3 regions of the Paenibacillus sp. BIHB 4019 genome follow, and region 2 is predicted to be linked to each of the others. Evidence: riboswitches for the same ligand, from Rfam matches in the RefSeq annotation. Region 2 holds a riboswitch; each other region holds the start of a gene.
What was found. A riboswitch is a leader RNA that binds a small molecule or an ion and turns the genes downstream of it on or off. The one in region 2 is predicted to bind cobalamin.
Positions count from the first base shown of each region.

Region 1 (3,277 bases), 440 kb from region 2:
TCATTGTTCATGGCGAATACGAGCGAAACGACATGGTCGAATACTTTGGCGAATGCTTGGATGGCTTTATCTTCACTGAGAACGCTTGGGTGCAGTCTTACGGAACACGCTGCGTAAAACCCCCGGTTATATGGGGCGACATTAGCCGCAGCAAGCCGATTACTGTAGAATACTCGGCGTTCGCTAAGAGCCGTACCAACAAGCTGGTCAAAGGAATGTTGACGGGTCCGGTAACGATCCTGAATTGGTCGTTCCCTCGCGAAGATATCAGCCTGAAGGAAAGCGCTCTTCAGATCGGTCTTGCGATTCGCGACGAAGTACTCGATCTCGAAGCTAATGACATCGAAATTATCCAAATCGACGAAGCCGCATTAAGAGAGAAGCTTCCGTTACGTCATTCCGACTGGCAGAGCGAGTACTTGAGCTGGGCGATTCCTGCCTTCAGACTCGTGCATAGCGGCGTCAAAGCCGAAACGCAAATTCATACTCATATGTGCTACAGCCAGTTCAACGATATCATTCGCGATATCGATGCGATGGACGCCGACGTCATTACGTTCGAAGCGTCGCGCTCAGACTTGGCCATCATCGACGCAATCAAAGAGTGCGGCTTCCGTACAGAAGTCGGCCCAGGCGTATACGACATCCATTCGCCTCGGATCCCAAGCGTCGAAGAGCTTAAACAAGGACTCGATCGCATGCTCGGCAAGATAGAGGTCTCCAAGCTATGGGTTAACCCGGACTGCGGACTTAAAACTCGCGGTGTCACTGAAACGTGGGCCAGCTTGAAGAACCTTGTCCAAGCAGCCAAAGAAGTAAGAGCAACATTGTAATAACCTACAAGAGGATGGGCTCAAGCGAGCCCATCCTCTTGGTTTATGATCGGATAGCCGAAATCCGTAATGACCGTTTTGAGCTTCAGAACGTAGGCGGCGGCCAGCTGGCTCAAGCTCGCCTTCTGATTCACGATGTAACCTACCTGTATGCTCTCATCCGTACGAAGCCTTACGGATTTGATTTGCTCCCCGTTAAGATCCTTATTCAGTACGCCCGAGCTAATGGTATAGCCATTGAGTCCAATCAGCAGGTTGAATAGCGTGGCGCGGTCACTGACCAGTATTTTCTTCTTGTACGTTCGTGTGCTGAGTATTTCCTCCGCGTAGTAAAAGGAATTATATTCGCCTTGCTCAAAGGCCAAACACGGGAAGTCATCCAAATCTTCGATGTCCAGCAGCGCCTTGGAGGCAAGTGGATGCTCCTCACTAATGAATACGTGCGCTTCCGCTTGGAACAGCGGGTGAAATCGCAGCTCGTTGTCCTTTAATATCTTCTGAATCACCTTGCGGTTGAAGTCGCTCATATAGATGATTCCGAGCTCGCTTCTCATATTCCGTACGTCTTCGATAATCTCGTGAGTGCGTGTTTCGCGCAGTGTGCACTCGTACTCATCCACATTAAGCTCCTTCAGCAGTCCGACGAAAGCCTGCACAGAGAAGGCGTAATGCTGTGTTGAGATCGAGAACAGCTTCTTCGAAGGCTTACGATTCATGTACCGCTGCTCGAGAAGCTCGGCTTGCTCCACGACTTGCCTAGCGTAGGATAAAAACTCCGCTCCGTCGCTTGATAGCACGATTCCCTTGGACGATCGAAGGAAAATCTCAATACCGGCTTCCATCTCGATTTCTTTCACCGCGTTGGACAAGCTCGGCTGCGAAATAAACAGCCTTTTTGCCGCTTCGCTTATGGAGCCGCTTCTAACGATGGTCAGAATATATTTTAATTGCTGCAAGGTCATTAGAATACTCCTTTACTTCCGAATTATGGCCCGTTTCACCCGTTCAAGCAATTATCAAATCCGCAATTCCACTCGCTACGTGTCCTACAAGGATCTGAAGAAAGTCACGGTCACCCTGTAACCGGCTTATAAGGTAATCACGGAAGAGATGGTGCCAACGAAAACCAATAGTGTCCGGTGAACTTGATGCCAAAGATGATTTCCTTCTTCTCATGCGCTGCCCAAGAACCTTCATCCACGCTGCTAGTTTCATTAGCCTCGCTGCATCGTTGTAGAAGACACAGTCTTTCCCGAGCTCAATACCACGGAAATCCACATCACGAGCTACATGAATTTTCTTTGGTCAAATCTGCTGGAAACAATAAAAGGCGTCCTCCCTTTGAAAGATACATAGGGAAAGACGCCTTCATAACAGTGCATTATGACGGTTCATCTAACACCTCCCTATCTCCCCGTAGGTACAGCAGTGTTGTCAGAACTGGCAGGTCTCCTGGCTCCGGAATCGTCACTCGGCAGCGGCCTTCCCGATCAATCTAGACCAGTGGCTGGTTGAGCTGCCTGCTCCTCCGTTACAGTGGCGGGACCGCATCGGTATTGCACCGAACTTCCCTTTTAAGTCAGAACGACAAGCACGCTCGCCGATCAGACACCTGTTCTCACTTTTTTAATTTATACCCACTAGACAGAGTGCTTTTCATAATTTCCCTACATCGTAAACGCCTATATGAGTAAGATTGCATATTTTCATGAATATAGCATGATACAAATAATTTATGCCTGGATATAGATTTAAGCTATAACCATTAAGGTAATGTCCCTGTAATAATGGCTGGGTAAGAGCCTAGGAAATGCCTGAGTAACACCGTCTTTGCTTACCCCAAAAGACTTGAGTAGCCTGGGGGTTCTGCTTGTTTAAATATTCGGGATTTGGACGGGCAATCCCTGCTTACGTATAATATTCAAATTCGTACGAATCACGCAAAATATCTGTATTGGGACCACAAAATAAAACATAATTATTAGTACCTGAAGCAATACTGCTCTAAAATTTAATCCCATCAAAACCTAATTTTCTAATGTATTCAGATAATAATTGCGTTGCTACATATTCTATGTTTTTTTCATTCTCATTAATTGGTTTACTAATCTCTACAATGAAATTAGATATGAATTCATTAACCCAATTGTCATTATGATTATAGTCTTTTTTAAATATGCTTTTAGTTTTAATTTCTATTCTTTTTGTTAGATCTAATATGTCAAGTTCAAATATCGGTTGTAATTTTCCAATTAGAACATGATCACCTTTGTTGGCACGAATTTCTTTTAATGTGGTTTTTATAAGTGTTTCTAAAGTAGGCTTGGTTTTACCATTCTCATATTGTGAAATGGCCTGTTTTGATACGCCTGAATACTCTGCCAGCTCGGATATCGTAAAACCTGAGAAAAATACTCACAAATTCACTGATTTATAAGCCTTAC
Region 1 is NZ_CP016808.1:3,749,032-3,752,308, reverse strand. Features, by position in the region: gene metE (5-methyltetrahydropteroyltriglutamate--homocysteine S-methyltransferase) at 1-833, shown strand, start outside; gene BBD42_RS16285 (LysR family transcriptional regulator) at 854-1,795, opposite strand; cobalamin riboswitch at 2,259-2,464, opposite strand; gene BBD42_RS16275 (helix-turn-helix domain-containing protein) at 2,838-3,218, opposite strand.
Region 1: linked by a shared signal. The riboswitch ahead of BBD42_RS16285 (LysR family transcriptional regulator) and the one ahead of metE (5-methyltetrahydropteroyltriglutamate--homocysteine S-methyltransferase) in region 2 are both predicted to bind cobalamin.

Region 2 (3,277 bases):
TGTATGTGCCAGAGGCATCGTTAGGGCTGGCCGGACATATTTTTACACGTATTCTTGCTTGTCTGGCATGCATGTTTTTCATCACCTTGACGACCCCCTTCCCGGATCTGCTGCAAGTGCTGAAGCGGTTGAAAATGCCGCAAATTGTACTGGAGCTCATGATCATTATGTATCGCTTCATCTTTCTGCTGCTGGATACGGCGGGGGCTATGCTGCTCGCGCAGCGTGCACGGGGCGGTCAACACGGTTTTAAAGGCAAATTGCGAGATACGGCGGCGATTGCTGTGCGGCTCTTCGTCAAAACGATGCATCGATACAAGGGGCTGTCGAATGGGCTTATGGCAAGAGGATTTACGAATGAAATCCGCCTTGCGCCTGCTGTAAAGCGGAAGGTTCGCCTCCGGCATTGGGCGGAAGCGGGGCTCGGCTTAACGATTTTACTGGCAGCAGAGCTATGGCTTCGGTATGGAGGTGAATAAGCTGGCGGATAACGATCGGGCATCAACCATTATGGAAATGAACCAAGTGAGCTATGCTTATCCCGGAACGGACAAGTCTGCTTTAAACGGGCTAGAGCTGCGCATTCCTGCGAACAAAAAGGTAGCGCTGTGCGGGCATAATGGCTCGGGCAAGTCGACGCTTTTTTTGCAGCTTATTGGCATTAATCGTCCGCAATCCGGTTTCGTAAGCTGGCGCGGCGAGCCGCTCTCTTACAAGCCTAGAGAGCTCGCCAGCTTGAGACGGCGCGTCGGGCTTGTTTTTCAGGACCCGGAGCATCAGCTCATTCTGAATACCGCTTATGAGGATATTTCCTATGGGCTGCGCAATGCAGGGCTTCAAGAAGAGGAAATTGACAGACGTACGGCGCGCATCGTTCAGCAGCTGAACTTGCAGGAACTGGCGCATAAGCCGCTGCATCATCTCAGCCTTGGGCAAAAGAAGCGAGTTGCTCTTGCTGGCGTACTGGCGCTGGAGCCGGAGTTAGTGCTGCTTGATGAGCCGGCTGCTTATCTCGATCCGATATCGGAGCAGCGGCTGATGGCTGAGCTGGACCGCATTCATGCCAGCGGCATAACGCCGGTTATGGCGACGCATGACATGAATATGGCCTATGCTTGGGCGGATTGGATTTTCATCATGAATGAGGGCCGCTGTATATTGGAGGGCACGCCGGAATCGGTATTTCGCGAAGGCGAGCGCCTCAGAAGCCTTGGACTCACGCTGCCAATGGTGCTGGAGGCTTGGGAGGCACTGCCGCCTGAGCTGCGAGGAGAACAGCAGGCGCCGCGTACGCTTGCCCAGTTTAAAGCGGCTGTAAAATCTTTTATTGTTTAAATAAATAAATAAATAAATAAAGAACGACCAACTAAATAGCGAGGAATAGGGTGCTCTTGCGTAACGTCTTGAGCTTAAAAGGGAAGTCCGGTGCAATACCGGCGCGGTCCCGCCACTGTAACAGCGGAGTTTTGCGCAATAAAGCCACTGGCATGATGCCGGGAAGGCGAGCGCAGCGATGATGATGCTGGAGCCAGGAGACCTGCCTTATTCTATACACTGCAGTACCTACGGGAGATAGGGAGGTGTTAAAGATGGCAGCCATCGTTTGTTGAAACGAGGGGCGTCTTTACCCACATTTCTGTACAGGGTAGGACGTCCCTTTTTGCAGTTTCTGGCTGGCAGCAAATTGGATGTATAGGGAAAGGCCGCCGCGAAGAAATTCGCTCGCACTGCCATAAGTATATATCTGAGTTTGTTGATGAAATAACAAAGGATTATAACTTCCATCCACACGGATGAATAATGAAAAACAGGAGGCAACAACAATGAGTCAAGTAAAAAGCAGCAGTTTGGGATATCCGCGTATCGGTGAAAACAGAGAATGGAAAAAAGCGCTGGAGGCGTTCTGGAGCGGCAAGCTTGCGGAAGCGGCTTTCTTGAAGCAGCTGGAGACGATTCGTCTAAACCATCTCCAATTGCAAAAACAGGCTGGCATTGATCTCATTCCGGTAAATGATTTTTCGTATTATGACCATATCCTTGATACAGCTGCGATGTTTGGCGTCGTGCCAGAGCGCTTTGGCTATACAGGCGGTCCGGTATCGGTAACGACTTATTATGCAATGGCGAGAGGCAACAAAACCGCTTCTGCATCCGAGATGACAAAATGGTTCAATACGAACTATCACTACATTGTTCCTGAGCTGAAGGGCATTACGCCGGCGCTGACCGAGAACCGTCCGCTGATCGCTTACCGCGAGGCAAAGGAAAAGCTGGGCATCGAAGGCAAACCAGTCATTGTTGGACCTTATACATTCCTCAAGCTGTCTAAAGGCTATGCCGCTTCTGAGCTTGCTGCGGTTGCTGCCCAGTATGTGCCGCTGTATGCACAGGTGCTGCGCGAGCTGGAGCAAGAAGGCGTACAATGGGTGCAAATGGACGAGCCTTCGCTCGTAACGGACGTATCCGAAGCAGATCTGGCGATTGTGCAAAGCATTTATGCCCAGCTTCATGAAGCGGCACCTAAGCTCAATTTGCTGCTGCAAACGTATTTCGAATCCGTTCAGCATTATGCTGCAATCGCGGCTTTGCCTGTACAGGGCTTAGGTCTGGACTTCACAGCTGGCGCTGAAAAGAACCTGCAGCAGCTGGAGTCAATCGGCTTCCCGCAGGACAAAGTGCTGGGTGCAGGCGTTATTGACGGCCGCAACATTTGGCGGGCCGATCTTCAGGAGCGCAAAGCGCTGCTTGCCCGTATTGCAAAAGTCGTGCCAAACGACCGCCTGATTGTAAGCTCCTCTTGCAGCCTGCTGCATGTGCCTGTATCAGCGGCTCTTGAAACGGCACTGCCGGCAGAGCTTGCAGGCGCACTGGCCTATGCCAATGAGAAGCTGGAGGAAATTGCCGTTCTTGCAACTGCGCTGAATGAAGGAGAAGCAGCCGTAAAAGAGGCATTTGATCGCAATGCAGCAGCTTTGGCTGCACTTGCTGCATCGCCGTCCCGTGGCCGTGCAAGCGTCCATGCCGCTGTAGCGAGCATCGATGCACAGCCGTCGGAACGTAAAGCAGTATTTGCAGAGCGCCAAGTGAGCCAGAAGGAACGCTGGCAGCTGCCATTCTTGCCGACAACGACAATCGGCAGCTTCCCGCAAACGGCGGAAGTACGCCAAGCGAGACAGCAATGGCGTCGTGGTGATTTGGGCGAGGAGCAATACCGCGTATTCATTAAGGAGCAAATTCAGCATTGGATCAAGCTGCAGGAAGAGATCGGCCTTGACGT
Region 2 is NZ_CP016808.1:4,192,071-4,195,347, forward strand. Features, by position in the region: gene cbiQ (cobalt ECF transporter T component CbiQ) at 1-479, shown strand, start outside; gene BBD42_RS18235 (energy-coupling factor ABC transporter ATP-binding protein) at 466-1,335, shown strand; cobalamin riboswitch at 1,367-1,559, shown strand; gene metE (5-methyltetrahydropteroyltriglutamate--homocysteine S-methyltransferase) at 1,824-3,277, shown strand, end outside.

Region 3 (3,277 bases), 1.9 Mb from region 2:
CAGCTCCTGATAGCGATAGCCTTCTATTTGACCCATTCGTTTGAAAAATTTATGAAAGCGCTCATTCGGATGTCCTTCCGATTTATAAAGCGCAATAATGCGTTCAATCAGTGGCACGATTTCGTCGACGGCAATGCCTTCGGCAACTGGCTGCGCGGCATGCGCGTTGCGGCCGACGGTTTTTCCGCCGAGGAACAAATCGAATTTGCCACGGCGATACACGATGCCGATATCCTCGTTTACTGCGCCATAACATGCCATGCCGCAGCCATTGAACCCGATGCGCAGCTCCTTCGGCATTGCCATGCCGCCGATCTTGTCTTGCAGCTCATCGGCATAAGGCACCGATTCCGCCTTCTCCAGATTGCAAAAATCGCAAGCCTTCAATTGCAGTACATCACCGATTGGAGCTAGGCTGAGCCCATCCGCACGCAGCTGCGCCGTCACACTGTCCGGGTCCGATGTCGGAATTCGCACCAGCAAATGATGATGCGGCGTATATTCAATCGAACCCTTCTCGCCAACAGCCTGCGCCAATGCTACGAGCTGCTGGGGCGTAAAATTTTTCGTCGCGACACCTGGGCTTACTGCAAACTCAAGCACCGATTGCTGCGCAAACACAGGCATAGGGCTCGATACTGCGCCAAACGCCGCACTAGGCTCGATACCTTTGCTGCGATCATTCAGGAGCACCGCTTCCATCGCCAAATGCAGAGGCGATACTGCCGGTACCGGGGCAGCCTCTGCCCTCATCGAAACGGCTGTATTTATTGGGGCTGGTGCCGGATTCACGGGCACAACCGGGGGTGCTACAGCAACCGCTACTCCGCTGCCCTGTCCATTACCATTTCTCGGTTCGTCTGTCGCAACCGCCTGCGGCTCCTCCCGCTCGAGCAGCTGGTCCGTCGCGTCATATTCATCCGCGCGATAGCCCCCGTCCGCTGGAAGCTCAGGCATTCCTGCCGTATGAAGCGCCCATGGCTCATTCTTCTCTTGCAGACGCTGGTGGGGCTTCAAAGGCTGAGCCCCTTCGCCTAGCGTATATTTGCGCTGATAGCCGCGCGGCGTAATCATTAGCCCGTCATAATTGACAGTAGTAGAGTTGCCGATAACGACTGTTGTCAGCATGCCGATATCATGGTCAAGCATCCGAGAAAGAGTCGTCACGACAATGTCTTCACGGTCGCGGTACGCGCTTTTCACAATGCCTACCGGCGTATCTGGCGAGCGGTATTTGAGCAAAATCCGCTGAGTCTCCACGATTTGCCGCGTTCTTCTGCCACTGCGCGGGTTATAAAGCGCAATGACGAAATCCGCTTGTCCGGCCGCTTCTACCCTGCGCGCAATAAGCTCCCAAGGCGTCAAATGATCGCTCAGGCTGATCGTGCAAGCATCATGCATTATCGGCGCGCCAAGCAGGGATGCTGTCGAGTTAATGGCAGAAATGCCGGGAATCACTTCAACCTCTACCCCGCCATTACGCTTCCAGCCTTTCTCAATCAGCACCTCATACACGAGTCCTGCCATGCCGTATACGCCCGCATCGCCGCTTGATATAACGGCTACCTTCTTGCCGTTCTCCGCTTGGCGCACCGCTTCCTGCGCCCGGCTGACCTCCTCTGTCATCCCCGTACGCACAATCGCCTGATCGCTGATTAGCTCCCGAATCAAGTCGACATACGTATTATAGCCGATGACAATATCGCTCTCCTGAATCGCTTCACGGGCGCGTTTCGTAATATGCTCGAAGCTCCCTGGGCCGAATCCGATAATTAACAGCTTGCCGACGCCTGCTTCACTCATTGATGCCCAACTCCTTCTATGTAGCAATTTACAATTTCTATCCAACAAAAAAAGCACCTCTAACAATATGTGTTAGAAATGCTTGAAAAGACCAATGTCCTTGTTAAACGCAGACAGCGAAGGGCCATCCAATCTCTAACACCTTCCTAATATCCACGTAGGTTTACAGTGTCGTTGAAATAAGCAGGTCTCCTGGCTTTGAAGCGTTAGGGCTTCACACAGTGGCGGGTCCGCGCCGGTCTCTCACCGACTTCCCTATTAAGTCAACTTGGGCGCTTTGGCGCCTGCTGACACTTATTCCCTTCCTATTAAATTGTAATCTTAATGATAACATTAGATTGTATGATCGACAAGTGCGTTTATGCCATCAGCCTTGGCGCAAATAGAGCCGGCGCAAGCACGGACAGCATGTCCAGGCTGACGCCAGCTCTATTTTTTTCCGGGCTATTTATTTCTTCTCCAGCGTGTCCCAAGCCGCTTTCACGAGGGAATCAAACAGCTCATCGTCCTCTTCCAGCTCATCCTCAACCGCCAAAAGATCTTCTTCCTTGCCCGATTCATTCAGAAAAAACAAACCGTAGCCCCACTCTGTCGCCTTGCGGCTGTGAAGGGTAATTTCGTATTGGTTCGTCTGGCCCTCTACTTCAAAATGAACCTTGCCTACGAAACCAGATTCCTTGGAGTTCGTCATGCTAGCATGCAAAATGTTAACTTTCATCTTCCATTCTTCCTCTCTTTACGTTACGACACCAGCTGCTGTAGTTGGTTCACTTGATTTAACAGCTCGTTGATTTTGTTAATCGTATTTGGAATTTCCGTTGCGTCAACCAATGCTTTGCCGTCTTCGATCTGCTTCAGCACCGCATCAATGCTGTCCTGCAGCTTCAAATTATAATCGACCACGGTCTGATGGACGTCCTTGGCAAAATCTGGCGCTTGCAGCTCGCCAAACTGCTTGATCGACTCCTGCACCGCTACCAGCTGTTCCTTATAATCAGCGCGTGCACTCGCATCGTTTACGGCTTGCTCCGCAAGCTGCGTCGCCTGCTCGCTAAAGCTCGTGAGCGTCTGCATGTATGTTGCTGCCCCCGTCACATAATCGGCCGAGCTCGATACGGAATTAACCGCCTGTTTGGCATCCTCAAATAACGAGCATCCTCCTAATAATAACATTCCAATGATTAAAAGTATGCTTTTTCCTGAACGAATGGCCATGTTTAATCTCTTCCTTTCCGCCTGTCTTGCACAGAGCACTACTTATACGGCAGATGCGTCCAAACGGTTGCATTTCGTCTTATTAATAAGCTTGTCCATCATTTATGTGGGCTATAAGATCAAATGAGACTAAAACAGCCCGAAAATTTCGTGGATTTCATTTAGACCATTTTCTTGTCAACCGACATTTCACATATACCTGCCAGTTACTTGTACGACGAAAAGGAGCTGCCACGAGGCAAGCTCCTTCCCTATCGTT
Region 3 is NZ_CP016808.1:6,089,235-6,092,511, forward strand. Features, by position in the region: gene cobJ (precorrin-3B C(17)-methyltransferase) at 1-1,803, opposite strand, end outside; cobalamin riboswitch at 1,969-2,116, opposite strand; gene BBD42_RS26355 (hypothetical protein) at 2,252-2,521, opposite strand; gene BBD42_RS26360 (DUF6376 family protein) at 2,545-3,018, opposite strand.
Region 3: linked by a shared signal. The riboswitch ahead of cobJ (precorrin-3B C(17)-methyltransferase) and the one ahead of metE (5-methyltetrahydropteroyltriglutamate--homocysteine S-methyltransferase) in region 2 are both predicted to bind cobalamin.